One region of the Achromobacter sp. EG18 genome, then DNA from elsewhere that is predicted to be linked to it. Evidence: predicted binding sites of a transcription regulator. Region 1 holds the regulator's gene; the other holds the start of a gene.
What was found. Region 1 encodes HrcA, which represses chaperone genes, less so after heat shock. Its sites were predicted from a motif close to TTAGCACTCNNNNNNNNNGAGTGCTAA; they were not measured.
Positions count from the first base shown of each region.

Region 2: rpoH (RNA polymerase sigma factor RpoH) is a predicted target of HrcA. The motif match lies at 1,891-1,917, and genes of this name have one in related genera.

Region 1 covers NZ_CM186213.1:5,603,482-5,608,990, reverse strand. Annotated here, with positions in the region: gene grpE (nucleotide exchange factor GrpE) at 1-338, opposite strand, end outside; gene AC6CR5_RS25940 (hypothetical protein) at 546-779, opposite strand; gene hemH (ferrochelatase) at 792-1,883, opposite strand; gene hrcA (heat-inducible transcriptional repressor HrcA) at 1,929-2,933, opposite strand; gene AC6CR5_RS25925 (NAD kinase) at 3,063-3,962, shown strand; gene recN (DNA repair protein RecN) at 3,976-5,509, shown strand, end outside.
Region 2 covers NZ_CM186213.1:4,643,527-4,649,035, reverse strand. Annotated here, with positions in the region: gene AC6CR5_RS21385 (phosphodiesterase) at 1-573, shown strand, start outside; gene rpoH (RNA polymerase sigma factor RpoH) at 960-1,844, opposite strand; gene AC6CR5_RS21375 (hypothetical protein) at 2,041-2,730, opposite strand; gene fghA (S-formylglutathione hydrolase) at 2,827-3,690, opposite strand; gene AC6CR5_RS21365 (hypothetical protein) at 3,926-4,729, shown strand; gene AC6CR5_RS21360 (glutamate synthase-related protein) at 5,083-5,509, shown strand, end outside.

The DNA.
Region 1 (5,509 bases):
ACTTCGACGCCTTCGCGCAGCGTGTCCACGGTCTGGTCGGCCTGGGCCAGCGCGGCCTCCAGGCTGTCCTTGACCGGCACCAGGCTTTCCGCGAACGACTCGATGCCGAACTTGCGCGCCTTGGACACTTCTTCCTGGGCGCGGCGGCGCACGTTCTCGGCTTCGGCGCGCACGCGCAGAAGCTGGTCCTGCTGCTCATTGACGGTAGCCTGGGCCGCGTCCAGCTGGGCGCGCAACTCGTTCAGCTCGGCCTGCGCGGCGTCCTGGGCGGCGGGGGCCGCATCGGCGTCATCGCCGAATCCGGGCGTCTGATCTACAGGCTCGTTGGGTGCCGTCATGGGGAATCCTCCAAAAAGAATGGCTTTCGCAGACATGAATGGGGGCCAATACCCCTATTTCAAGCCCGGGAAAGCAAATATTCCCCGTCGCGGACCACCCTTGGGACGGGGCGGAATCCACGGCAAGAAGCCCGCCGTTCTCCTGGAGCCCCTTCAGACGCCCAGGATCAGGGGGCAAAATGCCCGTCCGGCCCGGTCAACGACAGGTCATTTCTTGCCCGGCTGGGCCGGGGCCGGCGCGTCGCTGGCGGGAAAGGTGTCTTTCAGGGCCCGGTCGACGGCAGGGTCGTCGTCGGGTTCCGGGTTGATGGCGATCGGGTCGCTTGCGGGGAAGGTCTCGGCCAGCGCCTCGTCCAGCTCGTGTTCGACCTGATCCTCGTCCACCGGGGTGCTGACGTTCCCCTTTTTCACAATCTTGCCCGTCTTGGGATCATGGTGCATGCGCCCTCTCCTTCAAGTCCGTGAATGCGTGGGCCACCCCTGCAAGTGCCGTTCCACCAGAGTGGCCAACCCTGCGATCCAGGCCGGATCGTCGTTCAGCGCCGGAATGTAACGGAATTGCCTGCCGCCCGCGCCAAGAAAGGCGTCGCGGCACTCCAGGCTGATCTCTTCCAGGGTTTCCAGACAGTCTGCCACAAATCCCGGACACACCACATCCACCTCGGTCACGCCCGAGGCGGCCAGCGCCTTGAGGGTCGGTTCAGTATAGGGTTCGAGCCAGCGGGCGGTGCCGAAGCGGCTCTGGAAGGTCACTTCGATCTGCTCGCGCGGCAGCGAGAGACGCTGCGACAGCAGCCGCGCGGTTTCTATGCAGTCGCGGTAATACGGATCGCCCAGCTCGATGGAATAACGCGGCAATCCGTGGAAACTCATGACCAGTTTCTGCGGCTTGCCGTGCTCGCGCCAATGCGCCTCGATGCTGGCGGCCAGCGGATCCAGGTAGAGGGGTTCCTGGTGGAAGCGCTTGATGAAGCGCATTTCCGGCTGGTCGCGCAGCCGGGCCGCATGGCGCGTGACGGCATCGACCACGGTGGCGGTGGTGCTGGCGGCATACTGCGGGTACAGCGGCACGGTCAGGATGCGTTCGCATCCTTGCGCCCGCAAGCGCGAGATGGCGTCGGGGATCGAGGGATTGCCGTAGCGCATGCCCAGCTCGACCACCGCCTCGACGCCGGCGGCGCTCAAGGCCGCCTGCACGCCTTCGGCCTGGCGGCGGCTGTAGACCATCAGCGGCGAGCCGTCCTTGAGCCAGACGCCGGCATAGCGCGGCTCCAGTTTCTTGGGACGCAGCGTCAGCACCAGGCCGTGCAGGATCGGCTTCCAGAGATAGCGCGGGATCTCGATCACGCGGGGATCCGACAGGAATTCGCCCAGGTACTTGCGGATGTCCTTCTTGCCAGGGGTGTCCGGCGTGCCAAGGTTCACCAGCAGCACGCCGACCTTGCCTTCGACCCGCGGCGGCGGATCTTCGTTGAAGGGGTCTTCCTGCTCGGCTTCGGGCAGGTAGCGTTCAGGCCAGAGATACTTGAACAGGCGAAGAAACACAAAAACTCCCCTTCCTCCGCCAGGAGGATGTCGGTTCGGGTGGGACTACTGGTTGTGGCTGAGGGCGTTGGACAGCAGGCGCGCCGTGATGTCCACGATCGGGATGACGCGCTCGTAGGCCATGCGGGTCGGGCCGATCACGCCGAGCGTGCCGACCACCTTGCCGTCCACGCCGTAGGGCGCGGTGATGACCGAGACCTCTTCCATCGGCACCAGCTGGGAATCGCCGCCGATGTAGATCTGCACCCCCTGCGCCCGGCTCGACACGTCGAGCAGCTGCAGCAGGTCGGTCTTTTTCTCGAACAGCGAGAACATCTTGCGCAGGCGGTCCATGTCGGACGCGATGTCGGTGACGTCGAGCAGCTTGCGCTCGCCCGAGATGACCACGGCGTCGCCATCCTCGGCCGCTTCGGCGCTGGCCTCGACCGCCGCCTGCATCAGCCGGGAGATGTCCTCGCGCAACTGCGCCAGTTCGGTCGAGAGGGTGCGCCGCACCGCGTCGAAGGACTTGCCGGCGAAATGGACGTTGAAGAAATTGCCCGCCTCCAGCAGTTCGGCCTCGGCGTAGTCGCGCTGCACGAACAGGATGCGGTTCTGCACGTCGCCGTCGGGCGTGACGATGATCAGCAGCACGCGCTTGTCGGACAGGCGGATGAATTCGATCTGGCGAAAGACCTGGGCCCGCTTGGGAGTCAGCACCACGCCGGCGAACTGGGTCAGGTTCGACAGCAGCGCCGCGGCGGCGTTGACCGCGCGGGTGGGTTCGGCCGCCGCCAGCATGTCGCCCATGTTGTGGGGTTCGAGCTGGTAGGACTGCACCGCCAGCAGCGAATCGACGAACATGCGGTAGCCACGGGGCGTGGGAATGCGCCCCGCGGAGGTGTGCGGACTGTGGATCAGGCCCAGTTCTTCCAGGTCCGCCATGACGTTGCGGATGGTGGCGGGCGACAGATCGAAAACCTTCGATAGCGTCCGCGAGCCGACTGGTTGCCCATCGGCGATGTAGCGTTCGATCAACGCTTTCAGTAATGCGCGTGCGCGGTCATCCATAGCGGGTATTTTAGGGAATCTTTTCCAATTAAGGCGATTTTTGTCCCGCAAGCCGATATGCGGCCCCATATAATCGGCTAACAGGCCCGATTCCGGACCGATTTCGTTTTTCTGATTCGCCTCGCCACCATGCACTTTCCTACCGTCGCGCTGATCGGCAGATACCAGGACACCGGCCTGGCCACTCCGCTAAGGGCGCTCGCGCACGCGCTCACGCAGGCCGGGCGGCAGGTGCTCGTCGATGCCGACACGGCCCGCAACACCGGCCTCACGGAATACCCGGTTGCCACTTACGAAGAAATCGGCAAGGATGCGTCGCTGGCGGTGGTCATGGGCGGCGACGGCACGGTGCTGGGCGCCGCGCGCCACCTCGCGCCCTACGGCGTGCCGGTGGTCGGCATCAACCACGGCCACCTGGGTTTCATCACCGACATCCCGGTGCAGGACGCGCATGGCGCCCTGACGCGCGTGCTGGAAGGCAACTTCCAGATCGAGGAACGCATGCTGCTCGAAGGCAGCGCCTGGCGCGGCGACCAGCAGATGTACGCGGCCTCGGCCCTGAACGACGTAGTGCTGAACCGCGCCGGGCGCGGCGGCATGATCGAGGTGCGTGTCGAACTCGACGGCGCCTTCATGTACACGCAACGCGCCGACGGCCTGATCATCGCCACGCCGACCGGCTCGACCGCCTATGCACTGTCGGCCAACGGCCCGATCCTGCACCCCGGCATGAACGCCATGGTGCTGGTGCCGGTGGCGCCGCAGACCCTGTCCAACCGCCCCATCGTCATTCCCGACAGCGGCGTGCTGAACATGACGCTCACCGCCATGGGCCGCGTCGAGGTCGGCGCCAGCGTGCATTTCGACATGCAGACCTGGTCCGACCTGCAGCCCGGCGACCGCATCGTGGTGCAGCGCGCGCCCTACACCATCCGCTTCGTGCATCCGGAAGGCTACAGCTTCTTTTCCACCCTGCGCCGCAAGCTGCACTGGAACCTGATGCCGCAGGCCACCGACAACGTAGAGTAGTAAGCGCCCCGACATGCTGCGCACCCTGCACATCCGCGACTTCGTCATCGTCGAGCAGACCGAGATCCATTTCGGTCCCGGCTTCACCGTCTTCTCCGGCGAGACCGGCGCGGGCAAATCCATCCTCATCGACGCGCTGGCGCTGGCGCTGGGCGAGCGCGGCGACGTCAGCGTGCTGCGCGAAGGCGCCGCCCGCGCCGACATCACCGCCGTCTTCGACACGCCGCCGGCGCTGCGCGCCTGGCTGGCCGAACGCGAGATCGACGCCGACGACGAACTGGCGCTGCGCCGCGTGATCGACGCGCAGGGCCGCAGCCGCGCCTACATCAACGGCACGCCCGCCACGGTGGCGCAATTGCGCGAACTGGGCGACAGCCTGGTCGATATCCACGGCCAGCATGCGCACCAGAGCCTGATGCGCCCGGAAGCCCAGCGCGACCTGCTGGACGCGCACGGCGGCCACGGCGAGCTGCGCCAGGGGGTAGCCCAGGCCTGGAAGCAATGGCGCGCGCTGGCGCGGCAGCTGGAGCTGGCCGAAAAAGACGCCGCAGGCCTGGCGGCCGAACGCGAGCGCTTGCAGTGGCAGGTAGATGAGCTCGACCATCTCGGCCTCGCGCCGGACGAATGGGACGCCCTGCAATCCGAGCACACCCGCCTGTCGCACTCGCAGTCGCTGCTGGACGGCGCCACGCAGATCCTGGACGCGCTCGATGGCGAAGGCGACTCCGCCCACCACCGGCTGACCGCGGCCAACCAGCGCATCCAGCAGATGCTGCGCCACGACACCGGCCTGCAGGGCATCTACGACGAACTCGAATCGGCCCGCATCGCCATAAGCGAAGCCGTGTCCGACCTGAACAACTATGTCAGCCGCGTCGATCTCGATCCGCGCCGGCTGGCCGACGTCGAGGCGCGCCTGAGCGCGGTGTTCGAGACGGCGCGCAAGTTCCGCACCGAACCCGAGGCGCTATGCGCCTTGCGCGACAGCCTGCACGCCGAGCTCTCGGCCCTGCAGGCCGCCGCCGACATCGACGCGCTGCGCGCCCAGGCGCAGGCGGCGCAGGCGCAGTACGACGCCGCCGCCGCCAAGCTCACCACGGCGCGCCGCAAGGTCGCCAAGGATCTCGGCAAGCAGGTCACCCAGGCGATGCAGACCCTGGCCATGCAGGGCGGCAAGTTCGAACCCACGCTGGCCGCGGCCGCGCCGTCGGCCCATGGCAATGAACACGTCGAATTCCTGGTGGCCGGCCACGCCGGCACCACGCCGCGGCCGCTGGCCAAGGTCGCGTCCGGCGGAGAACTATCGCGCATCTCGCTGGCGCTGTCGGTCATCGCCAGCCGCGCCGCGCGCGTGCCCACGCTGATCTTCGACGAAGTCGACAGCGGCGTCGGCGGCGCCGTGGCGGAAGCCGTCGGCAAGCTGCTGCGCGAACTGGGCGAGCGCCACCAAGTGCTGTGCGTCACCCACCTGCCGCAAGTCGCGGCCTGCGGCAACAACCAGTTCCTGGTCAGCAAGACCGAATCGCGCGGCACCACCCGCTCGCGCA
Region 2 (5,509 bases), 960 kb from region 1:
CGCATCCGTTGCCTGCCCGGCAACCACGACCTGCCATCCGCGCTGCGCCAGGAACTGCCCGAATGGTCGACGCCGGTGACCGACGTCGGCGCATGGCGCGTGATCTCGCTGGACACCACCGTGCCGGGCTCGAACGCCGGCCACCTGCCCGACAGCCAACTGGATCTGCTGGAGGCCGCGCTGGCCGAGGCGCCCGGGCGCCACACACTGCTGGCCATGCACCACAACCCGATGCAGATCGACAACCACTGGCACGACTCGATGATGATCGACAATCCCCAGGCGCTGTTCAAGTTGCTGACGCGCTGGCCGCAGGTGCGGGTACTGCTGTGGGGCCACGTGCATCACGAGTTCGACCGCCGCCGCCACAACCTGCGCATGCTGGCCACGCCTTCCACCTGCTTCCAGTTCAGCATCCGCGATGGCAAGCACGTGGTCGACAACCTCGCGCCCGGCTACCGCTGGATCAAGCTCTACCAGGACGGCTCCATGGCCACCGGCGTGCGGCGCGTGCAGGACGCGCTGTGGCACACGGGCGCCCAGCCCGGTCCGGACAGCGCGCGGGCGGCCTGAGAGCCGGCGGCCTGACAACCCCACAACGCTTTGGCAGCGCGGCCGCCTGCTACGTCACGCGTTTGGCGCGCGCAATAAAAAACGGGGCACCATATGCGTGGTGCCCCGCAAGCATCCGTCTCATAGGGGAGGGGAAAGAGGAGAAGCCGAGACGGATGACAAGACTGCCAACCAAAGTTCGCGGTCTACGTGAAGTTAGGCGGGGCGAGCTTCATTAAGTTTCTGAAATCGCCCGTTATTTCGCAGCGAATTTGTATCAATTTATTGGTGCGCCGCGACCATCGCCGCGGCGTCCCCCTCCCGCCGGCGCGCACGACCGTCGACGCAAAGCAAAAGGGCCGCGAATCGCGGCCCTCTGCATGGGTACGGCGGGAAGCAGGCAGCAATCAGGCAGCCAGGTTGCCGCGCATCTTCTTCAACGCCGCGGCCTCGATCTGGCGGATGCGTTCGGCCGACACGCCGAATTCCTGCGCCAGTTCGTGCAACGTGGCGCCGCCGTCGTCCTGCAGCCAGCGGGCTTCGACGATGCGACGCGAACGCGGATCCAGCGCTTCCAGCGCGCTGGACAGCCCCGAGCTCTGCAACTGGTCGCGGGCGGCGCGTTCCAGCACACGGGTCGGCTCCTGGCGGCCCTCGTCGGACAGGTAGGCGATGGGCGCGTAGCTGTCGTCATCGTCGTCCTGGTTCTCGAGCGACATGTCGCGGCCCGACAGGCGCACTTCCATTTCGCTGACGTCTTCGCGGCGCACGTTCAGTTCGCGGGCGATGTGATCGACCTGCTCGGGATCCAGCGTCTGTCCGTCCGGGCGCATGCTGCGCAGGTTGAAGAACAGCTTGCGCTGGGCCTTGGTGGTGGCCACCTTTACCAGGCGCCAGTTGCGGATGATGTATTCGTGGATCTCGGCCTTGATCCAGTGCACGGCGAACGACACCAGGCGCACGCCGCGCTCGGGGTCGAAACGCTTGACGGCCTTCATCAGGCCGACATTGCCTTCCTGGATCAGGTCGGCGTGGGGCAAGCCATAACCCAGGTACTGGCGCGCCACCGACACCACCAGGCGCAGGTGCGACAGCACCAGCTCGCGCGCGGCGCCCAGGTCTTCGCTGTCGCGCAGGCGACGGCCGAGTTCGGTTTCGCGTTCGGCCGACAGGACCGGCAGGCGGTTCACGGCCGAGATGTAGGCATCGATCGTGCCGAGTGCGCCCGGATTGGCGATGGCCAACGCCAGGGCGTTGCCGGACGTGGCCAACGAGGTACTGGGTTGCTTCATTGCGGCGGTCTCCGGAATGCAAAGGGGTAAAGACATGGATTCGATGTTAGCACTCTAGTAAAGGGAGTGCTAATTCGACTATTGCGGCGCGTCAAAGTTTCCCTTTTATAGGGCGTCCCCAATTTTATTTGCCTGTCCTGCCCCTGGCGGCCGGCTTTGTGTCATGGGGGCCGGGGCGCGCGTCGCGGCCGGGCGCCTACCAGCCCAGGCGCTTCAAGCCGGCGGCGGTGGCCTCGCCGTCCGGCCGCACGAACAAGGCGCCGCGCGGATCCATGTAGACCTGGTAGGTCGCCCCGTCGAACAACGGCATGTAGGCCGCGCTGCCGAATTGGACATCGACGAAGGGAAACCAGTTCGGGAAGCTCTGCTTGAGCGAACCCAGGTCCGGCGCAGGCCAGTCGTCCAGGGCGTGGACCGAGCGGGTGGCCGAGGCCTCGCGCGCCGCATCGCTATATCGGCCGGACAGGCGTTCGAGGCGATACAACGGCGGCATGCCAGCCATCAGCGCCGGCAGTTTCCAGCGCACCACGCGGGCGTCGATCTGCCACTGGTCGCCATAGAGCACATACCGCTTGGCGCCCACGCCCGGGGCGGTGGCACTGACCTGGAACTGGCCCTCGGCCTGCTGGCGCACCTCGATGCGCGCCACCGGCTCGTCGGTGGTCAGGCGGAAGAACTGCACCAGCGACAGGGCCAGCAGCCCCGAGACGCCACCCAGCAACAGCAGCATCAGGCCAAACAGGCGGCGCACGGGCCGGAACTGGAAGGTGCGCCTGCCTCGCTCGTCGCGCGGACCGCCCCGGCCCAGCAGCATCGCCATACCCGGCAGGAAAAGGATCACCGCGGCCAGCAGGATCCAGACGAAGGGAGCGATTCCGTTGATCAAATCAGGCGATCCTATGCATAGAGCGCCGCGGCCGGGCGTCGGATGCCGGGCGCCCCGGGCCTGTCTCGGCAGGCCGCCCAGTATAGAAGCGGGGCGTCAGGCCGCCGGTTTTCCAAGCCGCTCGACGTGAAACCGGATGTGATCCTCGATGAACGTGGAGATGAAGTAATAGCCGTGGTCGTAACCTTCCTGGCGGCGCAGTTCCAGCGGCTGGCCGGCGGTGGCGCAGGCGGCCTCGAATACCTCGGGATACAACTGCTCGGCCAGGAACTGGTCGGCCGTGCCCTGATCGATCAGGATGCCCGCGGGAAACGGCTGGCGCAAGCCGCGCATCAGCGCCGAGGCATCGTAGGCGGCCCAGTCGTCGGGATTCTCGCCCAAGTAGGCGCCGAATGCCTTCTTGCCCCAGGGGCACAAGCTGGGCGCCGCGATCGGGGCAAAGGCCGAGACCGAACGGAACTGGCCAGGGTTGCGCAGCGCCAGCACCAGGGCGCCATGGCCGCCCATCGAGTGCCCGAAGATGCCGACGCGCGCGGCGTCGCCGGGCAGCGCGCTGGTGACGATGGCGTGCAATTCACGCGTCAGGTAGCTGTCCATGCGGTAATGGGCGCGCCAGGGGCCGGTGGTGGCGTCCAGATAGAAGCCGGCGCCGGTGCCCAGGTCCCAGCTTTCGTCCTCGCCGGGCACGTTGGCGCCCCGCGGGCTGGTATCGGGCGCCACCAGCATCACGCCCAGCTCGGCGGCCAGGCTCTGGGCGCCGGCCTTGATCATGAAGGTTTCCTCGGTGCAGGTCAGGCCGGCCAGGTAGAACAGCACCGGCACCGGCCCCTGCTCGGCCTGGGGCGGGACGAACACGGAAAAACGCATCGGCAGGCCGATCTCGGCCGACTCATGGCGGTAATAGCGCTGCGAACCGCCAAAACAGCGATGCTGGGAAATGAGTTCCAGGGCGGCGGGCATGGCAGCGGTCTCCGGGTCTGAGGCTGAACAAAATTCGGGCGGGATTAGGGTATATCCACGGTACGACGATCCGTCGCCGAATGTTAACCTGCCCGAAACACGGAGTCCTTCCCACAAAAAGTATCGATTCCGTGCCCATATTGTGATCGCGGGACTTGACCAGCGACCACCGTGGCACTATTTATATACGTGAGAGAAGACAACCCGTTCTTCTGGAAGCGCAAGCCCTGACACTATGGCCCGTCTGCCCCGTCTGTACGCCCCTGGGCTGCCCCAACTGGTGCAGGCCAACTTCATTCAGCCATTGGCGGCGCCGTCCCAGCCCGCCCCGGCCGATATCCTCAACCAGCTTGCCGCGTGGCTGGGCGAATCCGCCCAGCGTCATCGTGTGTCGGTGCACGGCTGGCTGCTTGCCAACGATCGCATCCTGCTGCTGGCCACGCCCGCCGACGAGGAAGGCCTGCCGCGCCTGATGCAGACGCTGGGCCGCAACCTGGCCGCGCGCCTGCGCGGCGGCCGGGTGTTCGCCGGCCGCTACCGCTCGGCCCTGCTCGAGCCCGGCGCCTGGGTGCTGCCGGCGCTGGTGTGGCTGGAAACCTATCCGGTGCGCAGCGGCGCCTCGCAAGATCCCGATTCCTGGCCGTGGTCGTCGGCTTCCAGCCACACCGGCAACACCACCGCCGCCCCGGCGCAGTGGCAGTCCGATCATGCCGACTACTGGGCCTGCGGCAACACGCCGTTCGACCGCCAGGCCAATTACCGCAAACGTCTGCAGGACGGCCTGTCGCGCGAGGAAACCCAGCGCATCGACCAGGCGGTCTCCGGCCAATGGGCGCTGGGCGGCCCGAGTTTCATCGCCAGCCTGGCGCATACCGCCAGCCGCCGCGTGGCGCCAGGCCAGCGCGGACGCCCGCGCAAGAAGCCGGCCGCGCCGGCCGCCGTCGATGCCGACCCGGCCGCGTCCACGCCACCGGCCTCGCCGCCGGCTGCCAACGGCCACGGACCGGGTTCCGGCAACGGCGGCGGTTCCACTTCCTGACACAGCGCCTTCGGGCGCTTTTTCATGGCCGTTTCGGGACGCACCGACCGACGGCGGCCTGCGCTTGCTCGCCACCGGTCGGTACGCGGCCAAAAAACATCACAATAAACAGGGACGTACCATCGCGGAAACAAGGGGTAATCCACCCTGGCACCACCCCTTGCGAAAGGTGCACCCCGGGAAGCCTTGTCTGACGCGCCTGTTGATGCGTCACCATATTAACGCTCTACGGCGGTGCATTGCTTTAATTAGGGTCACACCCCTTATATTCTTATTGCACCGTACTACGCGCGGGGGTATTGTCCGTTCCTGCACTGCAACATTGGAACGCAGTCTTTACTGCGGAGCGCGCCATGCCCCACACCACCCCGAACGATTCCTGTCCCACCCCCAAGGCGACCCCGATCGATGCCAGCCGCATCGGTCTGCCGCCCGCCCAGGGCCTGTACCACCCCAAGAACGAACATGACGCCTGTGGCGTGGGCTTCGTGGCGCACATCAAGGGCAAGAAAAGCCACGCCATCATCCAGCAGGGCCTGAAGATCCTGGAGAACCTCGATCACCGCGGCGCGGTGGGCGCGGACAAGCTGATGGGCGACGGCGCCGGCATCCTGATCCAGATTCCCGACACGCTCTACCGCGACGAGTTCGCCCAGCATGGCATCACCCTGCCGCCGCCCGGCGAATACGGCGTGGCCATGGTGTTCCTGCCCAAGGAAACCGCCTCTCGCCTGGCCTGCGAACAGGAACTGGAGCGCTCGGTGCGCGCCGAAGGCCAGG